2 regions of the Caballeronia sp. INML2 genome follow, and region 2 is predicted to be linked to the other one. Evidence: predicted binding sites of a transcription regulator. Region 2 holds the regulator's gene; the other holds the start of a gene.
The links. The regulator FNR, encoded in region 2, switches genes on or off when oxygen is low (the NO sensors DNR and NnrR bind a similar motif). The targets are predictions, from matches to a motif close to TTGATNNNNATCAA.
Positions count from the first base shown of each region.

Region 1: the regulator FNR is predicted to act here: its motif matches at 7,944-7,957, upstream of cyoA (ubiquinol oxidase subunit II).

Region 1 covers NZ_JALQDH010000069.1:151,433-163,646, reverse strand. The annotation lists gene NCT32_RS24260 (AarF/UbiB family protein) at 1-372, shown strand, start outside; gene NCT32_RS24255 (IclR family transcriptional regulator) at 369-1,166, opposite strand; gene NCT32_RS24250 (SDR family NAD(P)-dependent oxidoreductase) at 1,177-1,905, opposite strand; gene NCT32_RS24245 (MFS transporter) at 1,916-3,217, opposite strand; gene NCT32_RS24240 (2,4'-dihydroxyacetophenone dioxygenase family protein) at 3,269-3,796, opposite strand; gene cyoD (cytochrome o ubiquinol oxidase subunit IV) at 3,986-4,318, opposite strand; gene cyoC (cytochrome o ubiquinol oxidase subunit III) at 4,318-4,926, opposite strand; gene cyoB (cytochrome o ubiquinol oxidase subunit I) at 4,926-6,935, opposite strand; gene cyoA (ubiquinol oxidase subunit II) at 6,939-7,826, opposite strand; gene NCT32_RS24215 (DUF2167 domain-containing protein) at 8,473-9,366, shown strand; gene NCT32_RS24210 (hypothetical protein) at 9,642-10,334, shown strand; gene NCT32_RS24205 (phosphatase PAP2 family protein) at 10,376-11,137, shown strand; gene NCT32_RS24200 (outer membrane protein assembly factor BamE) at 11,197-11,520, shown strand; gene NCT32_RS24195 (ABC transporter permease) at 11,572-12,214, opposite strand, start outside.
Region 2 covers NZ_JALQDH010000080.1:72,950-85,163, reverse strand. The annotation lists gene NCT32_RS27850 (LysR family transcriptional regulator) at 1-342, opposite strand, end outside; gene chrA (chromate efflux transporter) at 444-1,679, opposite strand; gene NCT32_RS27840 (universal stress protein) at 2,014-2,841, opposite strand; gene NCT32_RS27835 (universal stress protein) at 2,932-3,771, opposite strand; gene NCT32_RS27830 (NAD(P)H-dependent oxidoreductase) at 3,914-4,516, shown strand; gene NCT32_RS27825 (universal stress protein) at 4,544-4,984, shown strand; gene NCT32_RS27820 (hypothetical protein) at 5,019-5,564, shown strand; gene NCT32_RS27815 (hypothetical protein) at 5,581-6,006, shown strand; gene NCT32_RS27810 (DUF3564 family protein) at 6,017-6,469, opposite strand; gene NCT32_RS27805 (c-type cytochrome) at 6,490-6,876, opposite strand; gene NCT32_RS27800 (DUF1488 domain-containing protein) at 7,013-7,330, shown strand; gene fnr (fumarate/nitrate reduction transcriptional regulator Fnr) at 7,385-8,164, opposite strand; gene NCT32_RS27790 (response regulator transcription factor) at 8,354-9,007, opposite strand; gene NCT32_RS27785 (PAS domain-containing sensor histidine kinase) at 9,004-10,362, opposite strand; gene NCT32_RS27780 (universal stress protein) at 10,453-10,950, opposite strand; gene NCT32_RS27775 (hypothetical protein) at 10,987-11,262, shown strand; gene NCT32_RS27770 (UDP-glucose 4-epimerase) at 11,310-11,588, shown strand; gene NCT32_RS27765 (universal stress protein) at 11,853-12,214, shown strand, end outside.

The DNA of each region.
Region 1 (12,214 bases), on a different contig from region 2:
GAGCGTTTCGCCTCGCCGCATGCAAGGCGCAGCGCCGGCGTCGCGCATCTGTTTGCCGCGGTCGGCCAGGCGCCTGCCGAGCACATGTTCAGCGCGGCGCACGGGCGCATTGCATCGCGGGCGGTGTTGCTCTCGAGAGCGGCGGAAAGGATCGAGCGCGTCGCGCAGGACGTCGCGCCGAATGTCGATGTGTGGAAGATCGCGCGCAAGGTCATCGTGCGGCTTGCCGCCGATCAGTTGAGCTTCAGAAGTCTGGCGGCGCGCCTCGCGCATGAAGCGACGCACTGGCCGCATACGCTGCCGCGTCTGCCGTCGCTCATCGCGAATCGCGCGGCGGCCGCGCAACGCACGCGCGGCACGACGTCTCGTTAGCGCGTGCCGGGGCTCATGCGCTCCGCGATCGCGCGGCATGCTTCTTTCAGCGGCGCGATGTAGGTTTCGAGCGGGGTCGCGCTCTTTCTGAACAGCGGAATGCTGACGCTCACGCAGCCGAGCGTCGCGCCGTTCGCACCGACGATCGCACTGCCGTAGCAGAAAATCTGCGCTTCGTTTTCTTCGCGGTCTTCGGCGTAGCCGCGCATTCGGGTCGCGTCGAGTTCGGCGTCGAGTGCCTGGCGCTCGACGATCGTGTTCGGGGTGAAGCGCGCGAACGCGATGCCTTGCAGGAGCGCGTCACGTTCAGCGGGCGATTGTGTCGACAGATACGCCTTGCCGACGGAACTCGAATAAAGCGTCACGCGCGTGCCGATGCGCGAAGCCATGCGCACCGCGTGCGGGCTTTCGAGCTTCTCGACGTACACCATCTCCGAGCCGCTGCGCACCGCCAGATGCACGGTTTCCTGCGTCGCGTCGCGCAGGGTCTGCAATGCGTCGGCGGCGGCGATGCGCAGATCCGAGCGCTCCCAGCTTCGGCTTGCGAGCGACATCAGACGCGGGCCGAGCGCGTAGCATCCGGCGCGCGCGTTCTCGACGACCAGCCCTTCGGCAAGCAACGCGCCGACGATGCGATACACCGTCGGGCGGGGATAGCCGCTCGCGGCCGTCAGACGCGCGATGGTCGGCGGCTCGTCGGCATCGGCGATGAGTTGCAGCACCGCCATGAACTTCGAAAAGGCGGCGGTGCCGGTTGCCCTGGCGGCGTCGAGGGAAGTGGTGTCTGATGGCATGATCCGCGAATCATGCCACGAGATAGCCGCCGTCGACGGGAACGACCGCGCCCGTCATGAACGACGCCCCCGGCGACGCGAGAAACGCCGTCACCCGCGCGACGTCTTCGGGCAAGCCCCAGCGCTTCATCGGCGTGCGTTCGAGGATCGCTTGCGCGCGGCCGTCGTCGTCCTGGAGCGCCTGGGTGAGCGGTGTCGCGATCCAGCCGGGCGCGACCGCGTTCACGCGGATGCCGTCGGCGGCGTAGGCGATCGCGAGCGACTTCGTCAGTTGCGCGACGCCGCCCTTGCTCGCGCTGTACGCGGGCACGAGGCCGCCGCCGAAGAACGTCAGCATCGACGCCGTGTTGACGATAGCGCCACGGGTCTTCGCGAGCAGCGGGCGCGCGGCCGAGCACATGCGCATCGTGCCGTTGAGGTTCACGGCGATCACGCGCTCGAACGTTTCGATATCGTGCTCGTCGCCGCGACGGATCATGCCGGCGCAATTGACGAGCACGTCGAGCGTGTCGAGCGTGGCGAAGAGCGCGGCGGTGCTGGCGGCATCGGCGACATCGAGCGCGGCCACTTCGATGCCGTTGCCCAACGCGTCGCGCTGGGCATCGGTCGGCGCGAGACCGGCTGCAACCACGCGCGCGCCGAGCGCCGCGAACTGTTGCGCGATGCCCGCGCCGATGCCCTGGGTGCCGCCGGTCACGACGACGGTCTTGCCCTTGAAGAGATCAGATTGAAAAGTCATATCGTGAAGGTCAGACGGCGGGAATGGGTTCGGCCTGCTGCTCGGTATCTTCGATCGGCGAACGCACGACGAACATGTAGACGAGCGCGGCGGCGAACGCGACGCCCGCGCTGATCAGGAACGCGTTCACGAACGAGTGCGTCTTGTCGACCACGAGACCGGTGATGAACGGCGCGAACGAGCCGCCGAAATAGCCGCCGAAGTTCTGGATGCTGCCGAGCGACGCGACCATGTGGCGCGGCGCCGCGACGGAAACGAGCGCCCAGGCCGCGCCGCTCGCCATGTTGACGAAGAACATCGCAGCCGAGAGATAGACGATCGCGAGCGTGAGGTTCGGCGTGAACGCGGCCGGCACTGTGAAGAGCGCACCGCCGATGAGACCCGAGCAGATCGGCCACTTGCGGCTGCGGATCGGGGCGACGCCGCGCGCCATCAGTCCATCGGCGATGAAGCCCGACGACAGCATGCCGAGCGTGCCCGCGAGATACGGAATCGTCACGATCCAGCCCGTCTTCGCGATCGTCAGATGACGCTCATGTTCGAGGTATGCGGGCAGCCACGTCAGATAGAGCCACACCATGTAGATCACGCCCATGAAGCCGAAAATCATGCCCCACGTGGTCGCCTTTCCGAAGAGGCCGCGCCATTCCGCGAACGTCATGTTGCGTTCCTTGCGCTGCGTCGGCTCGCCTTCGGTCAGATGCGCGAGTTCGTCCGAGTCGAGCTTCACGTCGCGGCGATTGCGATAGACGATGTACCAGCCGATAGACACCGCGATGCCGAGCGCGCCCATGATGACGAACATGTTGCGCCAGCCGAACGACAGCAGCAGCACGGTAAGGATCGGCGGCGCGAGCGCGGGGCCGATCGTCGATGACGTGACGAAGATCCCCGTCGGTTTGCCGCGTTCGCGTTGCGCAAACCATTCCGACACCACCTTAGCGCCCGCCGGAAACTGCGGCGCCTCGCCGATACCGAGCGCAATGCGCGCCGCGAGGAATTGATGCAGGTTCGTCACGAGGCCGCCGAACAACTGCGCGACCGACCACACGAACATGCCGAGGCCGAGCATGATGCGCGCGCCGAAGCGGTCGAGCATCACGCCGATGGGCAACTGCGAGAATGCATAGGCGAACGAGAACGCGGAGAGCAGCAAGCCCATCTGCGAGGCAGAGAGGCCGAGCTCCTGCGTAACCGAGTGATTGGCAATCGAAAGCGTGCTGCGATCGAGATAATTCACGATGCCCGCGAGCATCAGAAAGGCGATCGCGACGACCTGAATGCGCTTCAGGCGCGGTGATTTTTCCAGCATTGTTGTCTCCTCCGGATGCTCTTTTGAGTCTGCGAGAGGTGGTTCGGGAAATTAGCGAATGAACTGGTCGACGAAATCCGCGCCGAGACCAACCGACTCATAGTGCTTGCGGCACATGTCGACTTTGGTGAACACGTCTTCGTAACCGGTGTAGTTGCCGTACGGGTCGCAATAGAACATCACGCCGTTCACCTGGAAGTAGGTGATCATCTCTTCCACGTCTTCCGGCACGTAGAGCGTGTGCGTTTCGCCGGGCGGCTCGAAGACGTAGCTGCCTTCGGTCGCTTCCCAGTCATGCTCGAGATAGCGCCAGCGGCCTTTCAGCACCATGCCGTGAACGGCTTGCGGGTGACGGTGGCGCGACAGCACGCCGGATTTGCGCACGCGCAGGAGGTTCATCCAGTAGCCGGTCGATACGTTCAGGCACAGCGGACGGAACCAGACGTTTTCCGCTTGCGGGACCCATTCGCGCTCGTCGGCGGGAATCGCGCAGGGGACGACGATTTCCTTTTGAGCTTCTTTCGGGAAGGGCAGTTGATACGGCGTCATGGCGTCCGCCGTGGGTTTTGGCGCGGTCATCGCGTCTCCTTGTCCATAATGTGGATCATAGATTCAAATTATGGACAAATAATCGGCCTCGTCGGGAAGATTGTCAAGATTCTTCACCGGATGCTGAATTCGTGCAGGATGACGGCCGGATCGCAAACGAAAAAAAAGCGGACCCGCAAGCGGGCCCGCCTTTCGATTCGCTCGGTGAGTCCGAGAGGCTTATCGCGCCATCATCAACATATGCACGTTATGCATCACCCAGACAGTGCCGACGATCAGGATGAACGACATGAGAATGGTGTAAGCAAACGACATCGCATGCCAGCGCTGTCCCTTCGACGCGTTCACGTGCAGGAAGAACACCACATGCACGATGACCTGCACCGCGGCCAGCACCGCGAGCGCGACGATGCCGCTCTCGCCCTTGAATGCGCCCGACGTTGCGGCCCAGAACGACGCCACGGTCAGCACCACGGCCAGCACGAAGCCGATGAGATACCCGCGCACGGTGACGTGCGGGACATCGCTCGAGTTGGTATGAGCATGTGCCATCAGACGACGCTCCCGAGATAGACGAAGGAAAACACGCAAATCCAGACGATGTCGAGGAAGTGCCAGAAGAGGCTCAGGCAGGCGAGACGACGCAACTCGCGCTCGTTCATCTCCGGATTGCTCGCGATCTGCACCGCCAGCACGACCAGCCAGATCAGGCCGATGGTGACGTGCAAGCCGTGCGTGCCGACCAGCGTGAAGAACGACGACCAGAACGCGCTGCGTTGCGGACCCGCGCCTTCAGCGATCAGATGCGCGAACTCGTGCACTTCCAGCCACAGGAAGCCCGCGCCCAGCACGAACGTGACGAAGAGCCACGCGAGCGCTGCGCCCGACTTTCTGCGAGTCGCCGAGATCATCGCGAGACCGAAGGTCAGGCTGCTCGTGAGAAGCAGCGCCGTTTCGTACGCGACGTCCGTGAGGTTGAAAAGATCCTTGCCCGTCGGGCCGCCTGCTGTCTGCATCGCGAACATTGCGAAGGCCGCGAAGAGTGACGCGAACAGCACGCAGTCGGTCATCAGGTAGGCCCAGAAGCCGAACACCGAATGCGACTGGTGCTCGTGCTCATGGCCGTGCGCGTGCTGCGCGGAAAGTGTCGATTGCGACATTACATTGCCTCCAGTTCGAGTTCGCGCTCCGCGCCGGCCTTCACAGGCGACTTCGGCGGGCGATTGCGCTCTTCGGTCGACTTCACGGTCGCAGCCGGGATGATGAAGCCCGCGTTCTCACGGAAGCTATAGCCGATCGCCGTCGCGACGACGCCAACGAGACCCACGACCGCCAGCCACCAGATGTGCCAGATCGCGGCAAAGCCGAATGCGAGGGCGAAGAGACCGATTGCGAGACCCGCGCTCGTGTTCGACGGCATGTGGATGTCGCGGTACGGACGCGTGTCGACGCGGCCATGTTCCTTGGCATCGGCGAAATCGTCGAGTGCGCGCACAGCCGGGATATTGGCGAAGTTGTAGACGGGCGGCGGCGAGCTGATCGTCCACTCGAGCGTGCGGCCGTTCCACGGATCGCCGGTGATGTCGCGATAGGCAGGCTGATTGCGGCGGATGATGCTCACCACGATCTGCAAGACCTGGAACACGACGCCCAGCGCGATGATCCCGACACCGATAGCGGCGACGATGAAGAACGGCTGCCATGCCGGGTTGTCGTAGTGATTCAGGCGGCGCGTCGCGCCCATGAAGCCGAGGATGTAGATCGGCACGAACGCGACGAAGAAGCCCACGAACCAGCAGATGAACGCGTTGCGGCCGAGCTTTTCGTCGAGCTTGAAGCCGAACACCTTCGGCCACCAGTACTGCACGCCTGCGAAGTAACCGAACACCACGCCGCCGATGATCGCGTTATGGAAGTGCGCGATCAGGAACAGCGAGTTGTGCAGCACGAAGTCCGCGCCGGGAATGGCCAGCATCACGCCGGTCATGCCGCCGAGCGTGAAGGTGATGACGAAGCCGATGGTCCACAGCACCGGCGTGGTGAACTGCACGCGGCCGCGGTACATCGTGAAGAGCCAGTTGAAAATCTTCACGCCGGTCGGGATGGAGATGATCATCGTCATGATGCCGAAGAAGGCATTGACGTTCGCGCCCGAGCCCATCGTGAAGAAGTGGTGCAGCCACACGAGGAACGACAGCACCATGATGCAGCACGTCGCCCAGACCATCGTCTTGTAGCCGAAGAGCGGCTTCTTCGAGAAAGTGGCGACCACTTCGGAGTAGATGCCGAAAGCGGGCAGAACCAGGATGTAGACCTCAGGGTGACCCCAGGCCCAGATCAGGTTCAGGTAGACCATCGGATTGCCGCCGCCGTCGTTCGAGAAGAAGTGCATGCCCATGTAGCGGTCCAGCGCCAGCAGCGCGAGCGCCACGGTCAGGATCGGGAACGTCGCCATGATCAGCACGTTGGAGCAGAAGGCCGTCCAGGTGAAGACGGGCAGCTTCATCCACGTCATGCCGGGCGCGCGCATCTTCACGATCGTGACGAAGAAGTTCACTCCGGTCAGCAGCGTGCCGACGCCGGACAACTGCAACGCCCAGATGTAGTAGTCGACCCCGACGCCCGGACTGAACTGCGTCTCGGAAAGCGGCGGATACGCGAGCCAGCCCGTCGACGAGAACTCACCGATGAAAAGCGACAGGTTGATCAGGATGGCGGCCACGGCCGTCATCCAGAACGAGAGCGAGTTGATGAACGGGAAGGCCACGTCGCGCGCGCCGATCTGCAGGGGCACGACGAGGTTGAAGAACGCGACCAGCAGCGCCATGGCCATGAAGAAGATCATGATGGTGCCGTGCGCCGAGAAGATCTGGTCGTAGTGATGCGGCGGCAGATAGCCCGGTGCATCGAGCGCAATGGCCTGCTGAATGCGCATCATGACGGCGTCGGCGAAACCGCGTACGAGCATCAGCCCGGCGACGATCAGATACATGACGCCGATGCGCTTGTGATCGACCGAAGTCAGATACTCGCGCCAGAGCCAGCTCCACTTTCCGAGTTTGGTGATAAGGGCGACGGTACCGAGTGCGAGGATCGCCATGAAGACGGTCGCCCCCATGATGATGGGCTCGTGGTACGGGATCGCCTCAAGCGTTAATTTGCCGAACATGGCTTACCCCTTTGTTACACAATTTTCGCCATTCACATCGAAGCGGCCATTGTTGTATTTGGCGACGATGCTTTTGAAAAGCTTCGGATCAACGGTCGAGAAGTAGCGTACCGCAACCTTCTCGCTCGGGCGTGCGACGCCGGCGTAGACGTCCATGCTCAACGCCTCGGGCGCGCTCTTGACTTGCTTGAGCCACGCGTCGAAGTCGGCGTTGGACATCGCCAGCGCGCGGAACTTCATGTCGGAGAAGCCCTTGCCGCTGTAGTTCGCCGAGATCCCCGCATAGTCGCCCGCGTGATCGGCCAGCAGATGCAGACGCGTCTGCATGCCCGCCATGGCGTAGATCTGGCTGCCGAGTTGCGGGATGAAGAACGAGTTCATCACCGAATCCGACGTGATGCGGAAGTTCACCGGCGTGCCCACCGGAAACGCGAGCTGGTTCACCGACGCGACGCCCAGATCCGGATAGATGAACAGCCACTTCCAGTCCAGCGCCACGACTTCGACGTTGATCGGCTTGACGTTCGATTCGAGCGGCTTATAAGGATCCAGCTCGTGCGAGGTCTTCCACGTCAGGATGCCGAGATACAGGATGATGATCGCGGGGATGATCCAGACGACGACTTCGATGGCCGTGGAGTGCGCCCACTTCGGCGCGTAGGTGGCGTTCTTGTTGGACGCCCGATAGCGCCATGCGACGAACAGGGTGAGCAGAATCACCGGGACGACGACCAGAAGCATGGCGTAAGTCGCGGTGGCGATCAGCGAAGATTCCGCTGCGCCAATCACGCCTTTCGAGTCCAACACCTCCAGCTTGCATCCCGAAAGACAGAGACTGGCTATCAACCCCGATAACAATGGCACTGCTAAACGTTGGGTATTTTCATTCATTGCATTCGCTGGTTTCTATGATCGAAGCGTCCCGGGAAGAACGCCACTGCACGGCTTTGCGCCGCGTCAAGATCATGCCACGCGCGATTTTTCGCGATGGCGCGAATGTTTGGAAAATTGTTTCAGATCAAACCGATGCGACAGGGTGTCGCGCAGGATGGGGCCTTGCCGGTGTGTCCGGAAGAGGGTAGGGGAGTCTACAACGAACGGATGAGGTCGCGGGTGTCATAAAGCGTGGCGTGGGAGCGCGCGGCGACCCGCCGCAATACGCCATGCCGACGCTTATGCGGCAAGCCAATTCTCTTCGTGCGTGCGGGCGCGCGCTCGGCTCGCAAGCCGCACCGCGACGCGAGCGGTATCCGAGTCAGGTCCTCCAAGCCTTCGACTCGGAATGTGCTGATTTTTATTGCCTGAGCCCGGCATCAGAATGCCTGCGCCAGCGAAGCTACCTCAAGAGGGAACGCCTCCCGCTATCTGCGAACGACTGCCATGCGTACCCACATGGCGTGGCGAACGCCCCGCCGTGTACGCGCGTCCATGCCGAAAGATCCGCGCAGCGCCGTTGCACACGAGAAAGATTGAGGACTGCAATCGTTATAAATATATGGACGCAAAAATTCAACGCATGAAGTCGTTCGGAGCAAGCATGCTCCTTGGAATCGCATTGCAGTGGACGGTCGCATCCGCGCACGCGGATAGTTCGGCCAGCAATAAACGCGAACTGGAAATGGCGTGGAAGGCGGCGCAGGCTGCGGCAATCGTAGGACCTGCCGACATTCCTCTGAGAGACCAGGCCAAACTCAAGATCGGGAACGGCGAGGTGTTCATCCCCAAGGCCCAGGCCGACCGGCTGATGAAAGCGAACGGCAACAGCGAGGACCCGGATCGCATTGGTCTGGTCGTGCCGACCAACGATGACGAATGGATCGTCGATGTCGATTACATCGCCTCGGGCTATATCAGGGACGACGAGGCTAGGGACTGGAACGTCGACGATCTCTACAAGTCCCTGAAGAAAGGCACCGAGGCGGCGAATGCGGACCGTGAGGAGCGAGGTATTGCTCCGGTCGAAATCATCGGATGGGTGGAACGCCCGCATTATGACGCCGCGAAGCGCCACCTGATCTGGTCGATGGCGTCGCGCTCGAAAGACGAGCCCGCCGGCGCGCCGCAGACGATCAACTACAACACGTACGCGCTCGGGCGCGAAGGTTACATAAGTCTGGATCTGATCACCGACAAGACCACGATCGACAAGGACAAGCGCGCCGTGCAGGCATTGCTCGCGGGCCTCGATTTCAACAGCGGCAAGCGTTATGCCGACTTCGACGCGAAGACCGACAAGCTGGCGGAATACGGCCTCGCGGCGCTGATAGGCGGTGTTGCGATGAAGAAATTGGGCCTCTTCGCGCTGATCGCTGCGTTCGCCGCGAAGTTCTTCAAGGTCATCGCGCTGGCGGTCGTCGCACTGGGCGGCGGTCTCGTGAAGTGGTTCAAGCGCAAGCCGAAGCCTGATTCGCACACGACGCCGGATGCGTAGCGGGCAGTCATGCGCGCTCCGCGGCGGCGCACGCTCGAGCTAGGCCGTTTCGACTAGCGGCACATCGTCGCTTCATCCTCACGGCGGATAGGCGTTTCGTGCGACGCTCCTTACCATTCGGAGCCTGCGTCTGACAATATTCCGCGTGCACCCCAGCCGCGGTGATATCCGTCACCTAAGCGTCCCATAAGCTTCAGGCGCCGAAAATGTAAGTTTCGTTCCTGAATGCGGAGCGTTCCGGCGCGTTTTGCGCGCCGCGGTCTCCGCTGGCGCGCATGCCCTCCACCGACCGAATCTCCCAGCTTCACGCCGCGGAAGTTCCGTGGCGCTATTACGATCTCGCCAAGTCGCGCGTGCAGGCCCACGAACCGCCGGCGCCCGGCGAGGTCTGTCTATGGCTGGTGCCGAGCGAATTCCGCTTTGCGTCGGCGTCGAATATTGGGAACTGGCTCAGTCCGGCCGAGCGCAAACGCGCGCGCCTGCATCCGAACTCGGCGCTCGGGCGGCGCTTCGGCGTCGCGCGCGCGACGCTGCGTCTCGTCCTCTCGCACATGCTGCACTGCGAGCCCGACCAGGTGGGCGTGGAGGACGAACCCGGCGAACGCATCGTCGTCACGCACCCGCTCGTCGAGGGCACGATTCATGTCGATGTCGCGTACTCGGGCATCTGGATCGTGATCGCGGTGGCATCGACGAGAATAGGGCTCGGCCTGACCGTCGAGACGACCGGCGCCCACGACACGGACGCCAGACAGCTCATGTGGGGCGAAGCGGCGCGGATCGGCAGACTGCGCGCGGCACACGGCACAATGCACGACGACGCCTCGCCGCCCGACTGGCGCGGCCTCACGCTGCCGATGCCCGGCGGAATTTGCGGCGTGCTTGTCGTCGACCAACCCGTCGCGCGTGTGCAGGCGTTCGGGTGGGAAAGGCCGTTCGAGGCGGAGGGGAGCGCAGCCGCGTCCTGAATCCGCACGAGCGCCGGGCAATTCGGGAGAAACAGGACATCATGGATTACACGGCGCTCGCGCAACGCCATGCGGTCGCGATCATCGCGATCGTGCTCTTCGTCGTTCCTTCCATCGCGGCCTGCGCCTCGGCCTATGCCGCGCGGGACAGGCGGGCGTCGGGCACCACCGTCGCGGTCGCGGCGTCCGTGACGGCCGCACTGGGCGCGGCGGTGTTCGTCGCCATTGCAATGCGCATTGCGCACGGCACGGCGTTTTCATCGGCGGATCAGCGTGTGCTCGACGCCGTGCGCGACGGCACGCCCGCACTCGCCGCGCGATGGTTCGCCAGTCTCACGCATCTCGGCGATCCCTGGTTTCTCACGCTGCTGTGCGCGCTCATGTGCGTGGCGCTGATTTTCACTCGCCGCTTCGGTCTCGCCGTGTATTTCGCCGCGGTTACGAGCGCGGGCGGCCTGCTCAACCATGCGCTCAAGGCGATGATGCGCCGCGGCCGCCCCACCGGCTCCACGGTGCCGCTGCCCGAAAGCTTCGCGTTCCCGAGCGGCCACACGTTCGGATCGATCGTCTGCTACGGCATGTGCGCGTACGTGCTGCTACGCCTTGCGCCCACGCGCCGCGATCCGCTCATCGTCGCGCTGGCGTGCTTCATCGTGCTCGCGATCGGCACGAGCCGCGTCGTGATCGGCGTGCACTTTCCCGGCGATGTGATCGGCGGTTTCGCGTCGGGCGGCGCGTGGCTGGCGGCGTGCATCGGCGTGGCGGAACTGGCGCGGCGACGCTCGCCCGCACTTTCAGATTAAGTCGATTGTTCCGCCAGAGCGATGTCGGTAGCTTCAGACCTTTTGCGAGGACTGAAGCGATGCTCAAATCGAAGGCGTGTGGCGCAGTGGGGCTGGTCCTGATCGTGGTCGGCCTGAACGGATGTTCCGTCCTCAGCAAGGATCCCGATCCGCAGCAATACATGAGCCGCGTGAAAATCGGCATGACGCGCGCGGACGTCGAAGACAGTCTCGGGCCGCCCGACGGAAACTGGGGGCCTTGGTATTCGCCGTGCACCGAATATGCCTTCCAGAAGCATGGCACCGACCGGTGGTCGGTCTATTACAACAATCAGAACCGCGTCGTATTCACGGAACACGCGGCGTGCAACGTGCAGCGCGCCAAGCAAGTCGGCCTTCGCTGAACCCCAGGAATGAAAAAACCCCACGCGTGGGGTTTTTTCCTGTCGGGCGCGTCAATTTGCCGTGGGCCGCCACTTCAGCAGACGCTGCTCGAGCGCGGTCAGCAGATAATCCGCCGCGAGCGCCACGACTGCGAGCACGATCATCGCCGCGAACACGCCGCTCGCGTTGAACGCGCCTTGCGCCGTCGAGATCAGCAAGCCGATGCCCTGCTTCGAGCCGAGGAACTCGCCGACGACCGCGCCGACCAGCGCGAAGCCGAAGCTGACATGCAGGCTCGCGAGAATCCACGAAAGCGCGGACGGAATCACGACGGAGGTCGTCACCTGCCGGCGCGACGCACCGAGAATCTGCGCATTCGCGATCATGTAGCGATCCGCTTCGCGCACGCCCTGAAACGCGTTCGCGAACACGACGAAGAACACCATCACGACCGCGAGCGCCACCTTCGACGCCATGCCGAGACCCAGCGCAATCACGAACACCGAGCCGAGCACGACGCGCGGAATCGAGTTTGCGATCTTGATGTAGATGCTGAACACGTCCGACAGCAGCTTGTTGCGGCCGAGCACGATACCGCAGAACACGCCCGCCACCGAGCCGATGATGAACCCGAGGCCCGTCTCTTCGAGCGTGACCCACACTTGCGTGAGCAGCGGACCTTGCGACGTGCCGTCGACGAACCATTCGACGATC
Region 2 (12,214 bases):
GCGCGGAAGGAACTGCACGATCGCCGATGTATTCGCCCACATGCGCACATGGCCGCGCACGCCGACGGCATAGTCGCTCATCTCGTTGGCCATGCGGTTCACGCGCTCGACCACCTGGCGCGCATGCGCCAGCAGACCCTTTCCGGCGGCGGTGAGTTCGACGCCGCGCGGCTGGCGCAACAGCAGCGTGCAGCCGGTGCTGCGCTCGAGGTCGGCGATGCGCTTGCTGACCGCCGACAGCGTCATGCTCGTGCGGTCGGCGGCGCGCGTGAGACTGCCGAGCTCGGCGACGACGATGAAAAGCCGCAGTGAGTGCAGATCGTAGTGAAAGTAGCTCGTCATGATGTGACTTCACGGGAGGCGTGCCGTGCCGTTATGAAACGTCGGTCCGATGCGCGTCGCAGGAGACGATCGCGGCAAATTCCATCATTGACGATGGAACATCAAAAAAGTGCAACGCACATGCCGACGCCCGTACTCAGGAGCACCACAGCGAGCGGCGGTAATCTGAGTTTGAGCGTGATGCCGAGAGCGATAGCCCAGAAAACAACGTCGGCCAGCGAGCGCACCGTGGTGGTCCATAACGGATCATAAAGCGCATGCGCAAGCAGCCCGACCACCGCCGCATTGATCCCGGCGAGCGGCCCCCGCATGGCGGTGTGCCGGCTCGCTGCTTCCCAGAAAGGGAGCGCGCCGGCGACGAGCAATAGCCCGGGAAGAAAGATGGCGATCGTCGCGATCGCCGCGCCGCCCCACGATTGCGGTACGCCGATGCTCCATCCGAGAAACGTTGCAAACGTGAAGAGCGGCCCCGGCAACGCTTGTGCTGCAGCATAGCCGCCGAGAAAGAGGTTCGTGCCGATCCAGCCCGAGTCGACTGTCGCCGCTTTCAGCAACGGAAGCACGACATGACCGCCGCCAAACACCAGCGCGCCGGAACGAAAGAAAGCATCGAATAAGCGAATGCCTTGAAGTCGCGTGACGTCGGCGACGACCGGAAGGACGATCAATAAGACTGCAAAGGTGATCAGACAAGCGTATGCCGCGACACGCGAGAATGGCACGCAAAAGATGCTCGCGGAGTCGATCGATGCGGCTTCGGTTTCAGACGCGATCGAAGGTCGCAAGAGCAGCGATCCGAGAAACGCGCCTCCGAGGAGCACCATCCATTGGCTCCATGCCAGAGGCGATATGAAAAGACATGCTCCGGCGAGCAGAGCGATGGCGGCATGTCGCACTCCGGGGCACAAGCGCCGCGCCATGTCGAGCAGCGCTTGAGTCACGATCACTACGGCAGCCAGCTTCAGGCCGTGAACGAGCGCGTCTCCGAGCGTGTTATGAAAAGCGAAGGGTGCTGCGATCGCGACGGCGACCATCGCGACGACAGAGGGCAGTGTGAAGCCGCACCATGCCATGAATCCGCCCAACCAGCCGGCCCTGAGCAATCCAATCGAGAATCCCACCTGGCTGCTTGCCGGGCCGGGCAAGATCTGACACAAAGCGACGAGTTGAGCGAATTGCGCATCATTCAGCCATTGCCGACGCGTGACGAATTCATGGCGAAAATAGCCGATATGAGCGGTAGGACCGCCGAAAGACGTCAAGCCAAGTTTCAGGAAGGCGAGAAAGACCGATCGCGCAGCGCGCGAGTCAAAGGATTTCGGCTTCGCTCGTAGCATCTTTTCATTCTTCTGTTGCGACCGTGGAAGCGTGCATTATGACCTATGAGTGCAGCGGTCTTGTCGCGTCTTTGCAATCGCAGTGCTTTGGGCCAGGAGCGGAAACATTTAACCCAAATCAAATGACGACCGCCTCCCGATCTTTAACCTGTACCTTCAAAGCAAGCATTTGCGAGTCGATGCAATGGGAAAGATCATTGGATTAGTCGGCGTCGTCGTGTTGATAGTTATCGTCGTTGCTGTCCTCGTCGTTCAGTGCACGATTTGGCGAAACGCCGATTAGAGAGAATCGACGGGATTCGCCAAGGCGTGTCGCTGACAGCAACATATTTGCTCAATGCGACAGAAGAACAGGAAGCGTCGATACCTGCAGGAGATTGTTGGTCACACCGCCCAGCACCCTTTCGAGTCCACGCGAATGCGCATAGGCGCCCGCGACGAGCATGTCCGCATGCACACGGTTCGCTTTGTCTATCAACGTCATCCCTGTGCTTTCGCCGCTCACGCGAGGCGTCGAGGAGAAACTCGCGCGAATGCCTTGACGATCCAGATAAGCGGAAATCTCGATACCTGCGGGCGCTTGTATGTCTCTATGGCGCTCGACGGTCATGATCTCGACGAATCGGGCACGACGCAAGATGGGCAGCGCATCGGCGACTGCGCGCGCGGCTTCGCGGCTGCCGTCCCACGCTATGACCACGTTCTCGCCGATAGTCGCAAAGTCGCCCGTTCGCGGCACGAGCAGCACCGGGCGTCCCGCGCCGATCACGACGTCCTCGACGAAATGCCGCGCAACGAACGCATCGGGATCGTCAGGATCATCCTGTCCGAGCAGGATCACGTCGGCATGGCGGCCATGTAACGTGGCGGCATCGAGTATGGAGCCTGCCGGCGCACGCCACTCTGCGTTGATACCGGCCAGTTCGGCAGCGCGCTCGAATGCTTCGCGCGCCCGGTCGAGCGAGGTTCGGCGCTGTTGTTCGTATCCCTTGCGTTGCAGGGGCTCTGCCGGCTCGAAAAGGTGATGAACGAGGTCCTGACAAACCAGATAGAGACCGATGACATGCGCATCGAAACGGCGGGCGATGTCCAATGCATACCGGGTCCGCACATCGCAACGCCGGCTGTTATCCAGATGGACGAGAATGGTTTTCCAGTTCATGACGTCGTCTCCTCGAGTGCCGTCGTGCCATAGGGTCTTTCGTGCGATCTCGCGGGCACGAGCAGGACCGGGCACGACGCGATACGGACATCAGTGAGACATCAATACCGGCACGGTCATCGACGCGAGGAAGGTTCGCGTGGCGCCGCCGAGCACGAGTTCCTGCCAGCGCGCATGTCCATAGCCACCCATGACCACCAGGTCCGCATTCAGATCGGCAGCGCGGGAAAGCAGCATTTCACCCGCGGATGCGTTCGGAGTAACGCCGCCCGATGAGACTTCGGCCTTGATGCCATGCCGCGCGACGCAGGCCGCGATGTCCGCGCCCGGAATGCGGTCGTCGCCTGCTTCCCGCCGCGGTGTATCGACGCTCACGATCGAGACACGCTCGGCCGTCTTCAGAAAGGGCAGGGCGTCATGCACGGCGCGGGTCGCTTCGCGGCTGCCGTCCCAGGCGATCATCGGATGTTTTCCGACCGAGGCGAAGAAGCCCGTGTACGGGACAAGCAGGACCGGTCGGCCCGAGGTGAGGATGGTGGTCTCCGGAAAGTGGTCGCCGACGTAAGACTCCGGATCGGCCGGATCGTCCTGGCTGACGACGATGAGATCCGCGCAGCGCGCAAAACGGGGAACGGAATCGTTCGCTCGTTGCTGTGTTTCGATCCATTCACCCGACACGCCCGCGCGCTTGATTTCCGCATGAAACAGCCGCTCGATCGCACCGCGCTGTTCGCGCCGCCTGGCCGCGTGTTGCTCGTAGTACTCGGCGGTACCCGCCATGATGTTGAAGGCGCGCGGGTCGGGCTCGAACACCGCAAAGAGGCCGATGACATGCGCGCCGAAGCGCTTGGCTAGCTGCAACGCGGTTTCCAGTCTGGGATGCGCGCGCACGCTGGTGTCCAGGTGCACGAGAATGGTCTTGTAGCTCATCGGATGGCTCCTCGAGTCGAATTGCGGTGCATGAGTGCACATGCCCGCGTGTTCTTCACTGGCACCCAGTTTATGGAGGCGGCTCGACGGCGCGGTTGACTCAGGTCAACGGCGCCGCGCTTTATCGAAGGGCCGGTCTGGATTGACTCAGGTCAATCGGCAACACCATGACGGGGATACAGTGGCCTCGTCAGATCGTCATCATCGAAATGTCATGAATGAGTCGCGGAGAATGCAGATGTCCAAAGTGCTCGTAGTTTGCTTTTCTCGCAGCGGCACAACGCGTGCCATAGGTGCGGCATTAGCGGAGCGGCTGCACGCCGACTTCGAGGTCATCACGGAACCGGTCGATCGCTCGGGGCCGTTGGGCTATTTGCGCTCTCTCGCCGATGCCGTGTTCACGCGAAGTGTGCATATCAAGGCATCGCGCCGCGATGTGGCGAATTACGACGTGGTCGTTGTCGGGACGCCGGTATGGGCGGGTACGATCAGCGCGCCGGTACGCGCATGGCTCGCTATCCACCGGCGCAAGCTGCCGCATGTGGCCTTTTTCTGCACGCAGCACATGCGAGGCGACGCCAAGGTTTTTCGCGAGATGACGAAACTCGCCGGCAAGCAGCCGGTCGCGCGTTGCGCCCTTACAGCCCGGCTGGATGCACAGGCGAAACAGCGCTTCATCGAGATTTTCGTGGATCGTATCGAGCGCACGCTGGCGCGAATCGACAATCTCGAATGGGCCGTGTAAGCGGTTAATAGGAAATCGGAGATATCAATGTACCGGAACATCATGGTCGCACTCGACGGAAGCGAACCGTCGCAACGTGCATTGGACGAAGCGATCCGTTGTGGAAAGGGCTCGCAAGCGCGAGTGCGCGCAGTTTTCGTCGCGGATGCGGCGGCGCTGTCGTCATATCCGGTGCGTCATCGCAACGAGGTATTCAGCAACGCGCGCCGCATGCTCGACGGCGCGCGGGAGCGCGTTCATGCGGCGGGTCTCGAATGCGAGACACAACTGCTGGAAACCGAAAACACAACGGACACGGTTGCGCGATGCCTTCAGCGCTTCGCGACGCAAACGCAAGTCGACATGGTTGTCATGGGCACGCACGGCCACACCGGTATTCGGCGGCTGGTCCTCGGCAGCGTCGCGGAAGCATTCTTGCGACATTCGACTTGTCCGGTGCTTTTGATCCGATCACTCGCTCAGGCGTGACGCAAAGCTTGCTGAGACCCTGCTGGGCTACGGGATGCTGTCGCGCACGTTTGCGAGTATCGATGACAGGCCGGCATCGTCGATGAAAAGCTTTGAAGCGGAGCACGAAATGAGGAAGCAGTGCATGGGGACAGTATTGCTTCTGGGACTGGCGGCATGCGCATCCGATGCACGCTGGAACCAGTTTCGGCAGACCGAGCCCACCCTCGTGGAGGCGCGGGAGTTTGCAACGATCGACTGCTCGGGAAGCGACGAATGTGCGCAACGTTGGGACCGCACGCGCCAGTACGTCGCGCGCTATTCAGCCACTCGCATACGTCATGCGGATGCGGCTGCGATCGAAACGGGCCGGCCGCTCGAAGCCGGCGTGGTGTATCTGTGGGCTACGCGTACGCCGGCGGCACCGGGCAGCGGGCGCGCGCGCATCAGCTTGAAAGGCATGTGCCGCGGCATGTATGGCATGGACGGCGGCCCCGGCTGGCTCTGCGCGCAATGCGCCAGTCAGATTCGCAGCATCGAGATGAATTTCCGGGGCTTCGTCCTGGCGCCGGCTGAAGGCTGCGCGGACGATGCTGCGTGATCGAGCATCACTTGACATGAGTCAATTCGGTTACGCATTGGAAGCGGACGATGAGTGGACGTCGCAACGTGCGAAGAACGCCGGATCCGTCGGGGAAACCGGCAAGGACAAAGTTCGGTGGGGGAGGAAGATCATGGGGCTCGGCATGCAAATCGCCTATCAGGGCTTTGTCGGTAGTAACGACGTCGAACGCGCAGCCGGTGTCGAGCTCGTGCGACTCGAGCGCGCCGCGAAAGACATCGCGAACTGCCATCTGACGATCGAAGCGTATCGGGATCAGTCTGGAGACCGCCGCTATGATGCGCGGCTCGATCTCGTGACGCGTGATTTCGATCTTATTCCAGTTGAACACGCCTCGGACCAGGATGTCGGCGCGGCGATTCATCAGGCATTCGACAACGCGATGCGCTGTCTTCAACACATGCGCTTTTCGTCGAACTGAGGCGTTCGGCTCACGTTGCGAATGGGCCGGGACCGCGTGTCTGTGCGCTTCCTTCACCCAGGACGTCGGGCTCGTCGGAAAAGATCTCGTGTTCAGCAAGCGTAGTTTCGCTGTCGACGCACTGGATGTGCCAATACCCTGCGTTCGGGGCACGAGGCGCGTTTGAGTCGCCGCAGGCGAAGACTACGGCTCGTCCGCGCTCGCACGTCACAAGTTCCGGGGCGCTGGACACTGCTTCCCGTGCCGCGAGCACCAGGCCCTCGAGCATGGCGACAGGAGCAGAAGCGTCGGGACCGCGCAGCAGGGTGCCGCCCGGCGTGAGCTCCCACGTTCCCCATGATGGCAGCTCGATGCGGTCATGCGCTTCCCGCGACCAGCGTCCGCGTTCCTTATCGAGCCATAGCACCGCAAACGCCGATTCGGCTTCCCGATTAAAGGCGTCGAGCTTGATGGTGATTCGCATAACGGTCTCCTGCGAAGTGGTCAATGACGCAATACCCACTCGACTAACGTATGGGCGTCTTCAGGCGAGAGCGGGCCGCCACGCTCCGCGGGCGAGGGCATGGCCATGTTTCCCCAATGCGCACGACCGCCGACGCGCAGTTTGTGTTCGAGCATGATGTGCGCGCGTGGGTCGTCGCGGTAGCGGTTGGCGATCTCCTGAAACGACGGAGCGAGGAAAGGCGCATCGTTGGTGTGGCAGAACATGCAATGCTGCTGGTCGATGAGTGCGCTCGGTTCGGGCTGGGCGAGCGCGCGCGATGCGATGAGCAGCAGTGCGGCAAGAAGCGCACCCAGTGCGACATGTCGGGCGTGAACGCGCGGGCCATCGGATCGCGCGCGATGACCGAGAGAACGGTGAGTGTGCATGATCGGTGAGAGAAGTGTTCACACATTGATCATGCGGGTGCTTCTCTCGCGGGCGTTGATCTGAGTCAACGCCGGTCATGGGTCGAACGCAAACACTGAGTGGTGTACGAGCCGACATCCGCGAGGAAGCGCGATCATGAACATCAGCTTTCCAATCCAGGCGCCCGCGTATCTCGGCGATGAGCCCGCGCTCATGTTCTGGGCGCTCGTGGACGACACGCGCATTGAATGCACCATATCGGCGGAAGCGCTCCAGGATCATTTCGGCGCAGCGTCCTCGCGCGAGGACGACCTCCAACGCGCGTTCGAGATGAACCGCGCCGTCATAGAAGGGGCAGCAGAACAATTGCTGACCAGCGTCGGCTGCAGACCGGTCGTGCTTCGCAGCGGATACTTCCGGTTCAGCAGTGGAGGCGCTGCTGCGGGCACGCATCGGACGCGCCCGGTCAGGTGACGGTTTCAGTGTGCGGCCGACATTCCGCCAGGCGTGCAGACACAGATCCGCCGCTCACACCCTTTCGAGCCCTGCCTGATCGAGTATCCGCACCTCCTTGCCGCGCGCATCGACCACGCCGGCCTTTTGCAGTTTGGAGAACATGCGGCTCACCGTCTCCAGCTTGAGACCCAGATAGCTGCCGAGCTCCTCGCGTGTCATGCGCAACAGAAACTGTGCGGGGGAATAGCCGCGCGCCTTCATGCGCGTCGAGATGTTGAGCAGGAAAGCCGCGACGCGTTGCTCGGCCGTCATCGTGCCGAGGAGCATCATGAGGTTGGATTCGCGCACGATCTCGCTGCTCATCAGTCGATGCACGTGATGCTGGATCGTCTTGACCTCGCGGCAAAGCAGTTCGAGCAAGTCGAAGGGGATGATGCAGACGACGCTGTCTTCGAGCGCGATCGCGTCGCACCCGTGGTGATCCGAGCTGACTCCGTCGAGCCCGAGCGCGTCACCTGCCAGGTGAAAGCCCGTGACTTGCTCGTTGCCGTCACGATGCATGACGACGGTTTTGAAGCAGCCGCTACGCACGGCGTAGACGCTCTGAAAGGCATCCCCGGATCGATAGAGCGTCTCACCGCGCCGCACGGTCCGGGTCGAGCAGATGATCGCGTCGAGCCGCTCGTATTCATCCGACGAGAGACCGCTCGGCATACACACGTGCTGCATCGAGCAGGTCGAACAGCGCGCACCCTTGCGTGTTTCCGAGCTATCCGCGATCTGGAAAGTGCGGCGCGGTGCTGGCGCTTCGGATTGTCGGAGGATGGATCGGCCTTCGCTCACTGGGAACATGGTGTGTCTCCTGTCGAACCGGGGTTCGCGCGCGCGAGGCGGATGCCGGGGAAGTCGGCGTCTCGATGCGCGGCGGATGATTCCATGCGTCGAATTATTGGCCGCGCGGTCTCGAAATTAAATCGGCGGCGCCGGAAAGTTCGGTAGGGATTTCGGCAGGCGTGTAAGGAAATCCTGACGAGCGAACGCTTACGCGTCGTCGTTATCGTCGTCGAAAAGCTTGTGGCGCACGGCATAGCGCACGAGGGCGGCCTCGTGCGGCATCTGCATTTTCTCGAGAATGCGCGCCTTGTATGTGCTGATGGTCTTCGCGCTCACGGACAGCGCCTCGCCGATCTGGTTGATGGACTCGCCCGCGCAAAGCCGCTGAAACACCTCGAACTCCCGGTCCGACAGGCGTTGATGGGGCAGCGCGTCGGCGGGCTCGGTCAGGCTTTGCGCGAGGCGCTCGGCCATCGAGAGGCTCACGTACACGCCGCCCGCGGCGACCTTGGTGACGGCAGCCAGTAATTCCGCGCTCGCGCTTTCCTTCGTCAGATATCCCGACGCACCGCCCTTGAATGCCCGGGCGGCGTATTGCTGTTCGGCATGCATGGTGAGTACGAGAATGCGTAGCGCGGGCTTTTCATCCTTGATCTGCTTGAGGAGGTCGATGCCGCTGCGGCCCGGCATGGACAGATCGAGCACCAGCACCTGCGCCGGCGTCGAGCGCACCAGCGCGAGTGTGCTCGCCGCGTCGCAGGCTTCACCGGCCACTTCGAAACCACTCGCGTTGGCGAGAATGTGGCGCAGGCCGTCGCGCACCATCGCGTGATCGTCCGCAATCAGCACTCTTGTAGTCATGGTTGCGATTCCCTCTCCGCCACCGCTTCGCGTGGCAGGACGACTGTCAGCACGAAGCCGCACTCGGGCGTCGAATCGATGAACACGCGCCCGCCCAGTGCATGCGCGCGTTCACGCACCCCGATCAAGCCGAACGATTTGCCGTTCGCGGCCGGCAAGGACGAGGCGCCGATGCCGTCGTCGCCCACGCGCAGCACGCAGTTGGCAGCATCGGCGTTGAGCGACAGTTCGACGCGGCTCGCGCGGGCATGTCGCACGATATTCGCAAACGCCTCCTCTATGATACGGAAGACCGCGGTTGCGGCATCCGCGTTGAACGCGAGATCGCCGGTATCGAGATTGTGCCTCACGTCGATGCCGTGGCGCCGGATGAAATCATCGACAAGCCAGTCGATGGCAGCCGATAACCCCAGGTCGTCCAGCATGACGGGCCGCTGATCCGATGCGATGCGTCTGAGCGAGGCGATGTTGCGGTCGATAAGCCCAACCATGTGCTGAAACTGAGCGGCAACGTCTTCATTCAGCAGTGTGTGCGCGCCAAGCTGTGCGTGCAGCGCGAATATATTCATTTTGAGCGCGCTCAGCGTTTGCCCGAGATCATCGTGCAAGTCGCGTGCGACGCGGCTCTTTTCCTGCTCGCGTACTTGCTGGAGATTGGCCGAGAGCGCGCGCAATTCTTCGCGCGAACGCTGAAGCTCGGCCTCGGCCTTCACGCGCTCGGTGACATCGCGAAGAATCACGGTGAACAGCTTGCCGTCGTCATCTTCGACCTGCGATATCGATGCCTCGATGGGAAACTCCTCGCCGTCGGCGCGCAGGCCGTATAGCACGCGCTGCGGGCCCATCTGACGATCCGATACCCCCGTGCTTCCGAAGTGCCGGACCTGGTGCTCATGCATCGACCGGTAACGCTCAGGGATGAAGCGCGACAGCGGCCCGCCGATCGCGTCGCTCGCCGCGCACCGGAACACGCGTTCGGCCATGGGATTGAACAGGACAATACGTTGCGTCGAATCGACTGTGATGATGGCGTCCGTCGTAGACCGGATGATGCCGTCGAGCCGCGTGTGGCTCACGGTTGTCGAACCGGCGCTCGCCCGCCTGACGCGTTGCGTGGAAAGCAGAAGGATGGCGCTCGCAAGCAGCAGGGCGCAGATCGCGGCGGCCGCCAGCAGCCACGCCCGTGCTGCGACAGACAGCGTACAAATCGAAGGCAGGTATTGAACGCCGATCCAGCACACGCCGAAGAGTGTCGCTCCCGCCAGGAGTGCTTGCCCGGTTGCTTCGCGCGACGAGGCTCGTCGAACGTGCTGGCCGTTCGCTTGCGCGGGACTTCGACCTTCGTTTTCGCTCATACGCTTCGGCGGTCCGTGCTTGCGTGTCGTGAAGCTGCGCAGTAAGGGAAGTGCGAATTAATTATAGGGTCGACGCGCGCGCCGCCGGGATCAGTCGGCAGTTTCTGCGGTTTGCTCCCGGCGTTGCGCGTCCTCTTCGGCCTCGCGTCCCGGCACGAGCATCACGGGACAATGTGCAATTCGCATGAAACGCTCGGCGACGCTGCCCAGCACCAGGCGCCGCCACCCGCGCCGGCCATGCGTACCCATGACGACGAGGTCGGCGCCGAAATCCTCGGCACAGCGCAGGATGCGTTGCGCGATGTCATCGCCCGTCAGCTCGACTTCGCTGATGCGCGGCGTGCCTTTCACGCCTTCGCGCGCCATGCGCTCGACGGCTTGCGCGCCGAGGCGCCGGCCCTCTTCGAGAAGCGCTTCGCGCATGTCGGGATAGAAGGTCGCGGCGGCGTCATACGCGATCGGCTGCAAATCGACGACATAGAGCGGCTGCAGCTCGGCGCCGTTGGCTCGCGCGATTTTGATGGCTTCATCGAAGGCGTGCGCGGAAGTGACGCTACCGTCGATCGGCGCGAGTATGCGGGTGTACATGGCGGGCTCCTCGAAAGGTGAAAGAGGTGCGGTTCAGTGGGACATGAGCACGGGTATCGTCATCGCGCAGCACCGTCCGGTGTCCTTCCAGAGGACCACTTCCTGCTCGTCGGTTCGATCCGGTTGCCGGCGCTTCCACTGTGCGCCGACCTGCATGCGGAGATTCTGCGGATCGTGGAGCAGATTTCCGTTGACTCAAATCAAACGATGGCATCGCGAAAACAGATGCGTCATTCATTGACCTGGCTCAAGGCCGCGCTGCGCGCTGCGCTTAGCATCGGCGTGTCGGGCTCGCTGCAGGCAACGGAATGATTGAAGCGCCCGATGCTTCTACGCCGGAACGATAAAACGGGCGCGGCATGACAACTGATATTCGCTTTATCCAAGGGAGAACCGCCATGTCGCTCAAGGGATCCATAGACGATGCCGATTGGACCGTCACCTGCTGCACGGAGCAAACGCCGCGAGGTGTCGAATGTTCGATCAGCGTCGAGCAGCGCAACGTGGAGGGTGGCCGCTTCATGCATCGCTTCAGGCACGCGAGCACCTTCGATAACGAACGTGAAGCCGTAATTGCCGGGCTGCGCGAAGGCATGGCGTGGATTCGTCTAAAGGCCACCCATACGATCAACGTCTAGCCGGATTCGATTCGATGCAGCCAGTGGTCGCTCGGTGGATAACCTCGAATTCAACTGAATGCCTTGCATTGTCGCGCCATTGGAGGCGCCATCTTTTAGACATGACCGGCTGGGTACGCGCGTCAGGCGAGGGCGATTCGACACGAGTCAATGAAACATGCCGAACGCGATACGCCGCATTGGCTTGATCTGCGTCAGGCGTCGTGTCATAGCGAGCGGTAGGCGGTACGAATCGAATCCGCGGGCCGCGCCGGGAGGTAAGTTATGGAAGCAGACAAGGACACGCCGGCGCGCGCTGGCGGCTTCAGGCGCGTCGTTCTTTGCGTCGATTCCTCCGACGCGTCTCGCTGCGCCGCCGCTTTTGCGCGGCATTTCTTACGGCCTGACACCCAACTCACGATTGCCGCTGTGGCACTCGACCCGCATCTGCTCGCACCCCACGCGGCGCTCGCCGGGCTTGATTTCGGCGCTGCGCACAAAGAGCTGGTGGAAGATGCGAAATGCGCGATTGCCGAGTCGAGCAGTGCGCTCGCGGGCGCGACCGCCTCCGTGCGAGCACGGGTGATCGATCTCGCGAAAGAGGGCGGCGATGTTGCGCATGCGCTCGCAAGAGCCGCACAGGCAGA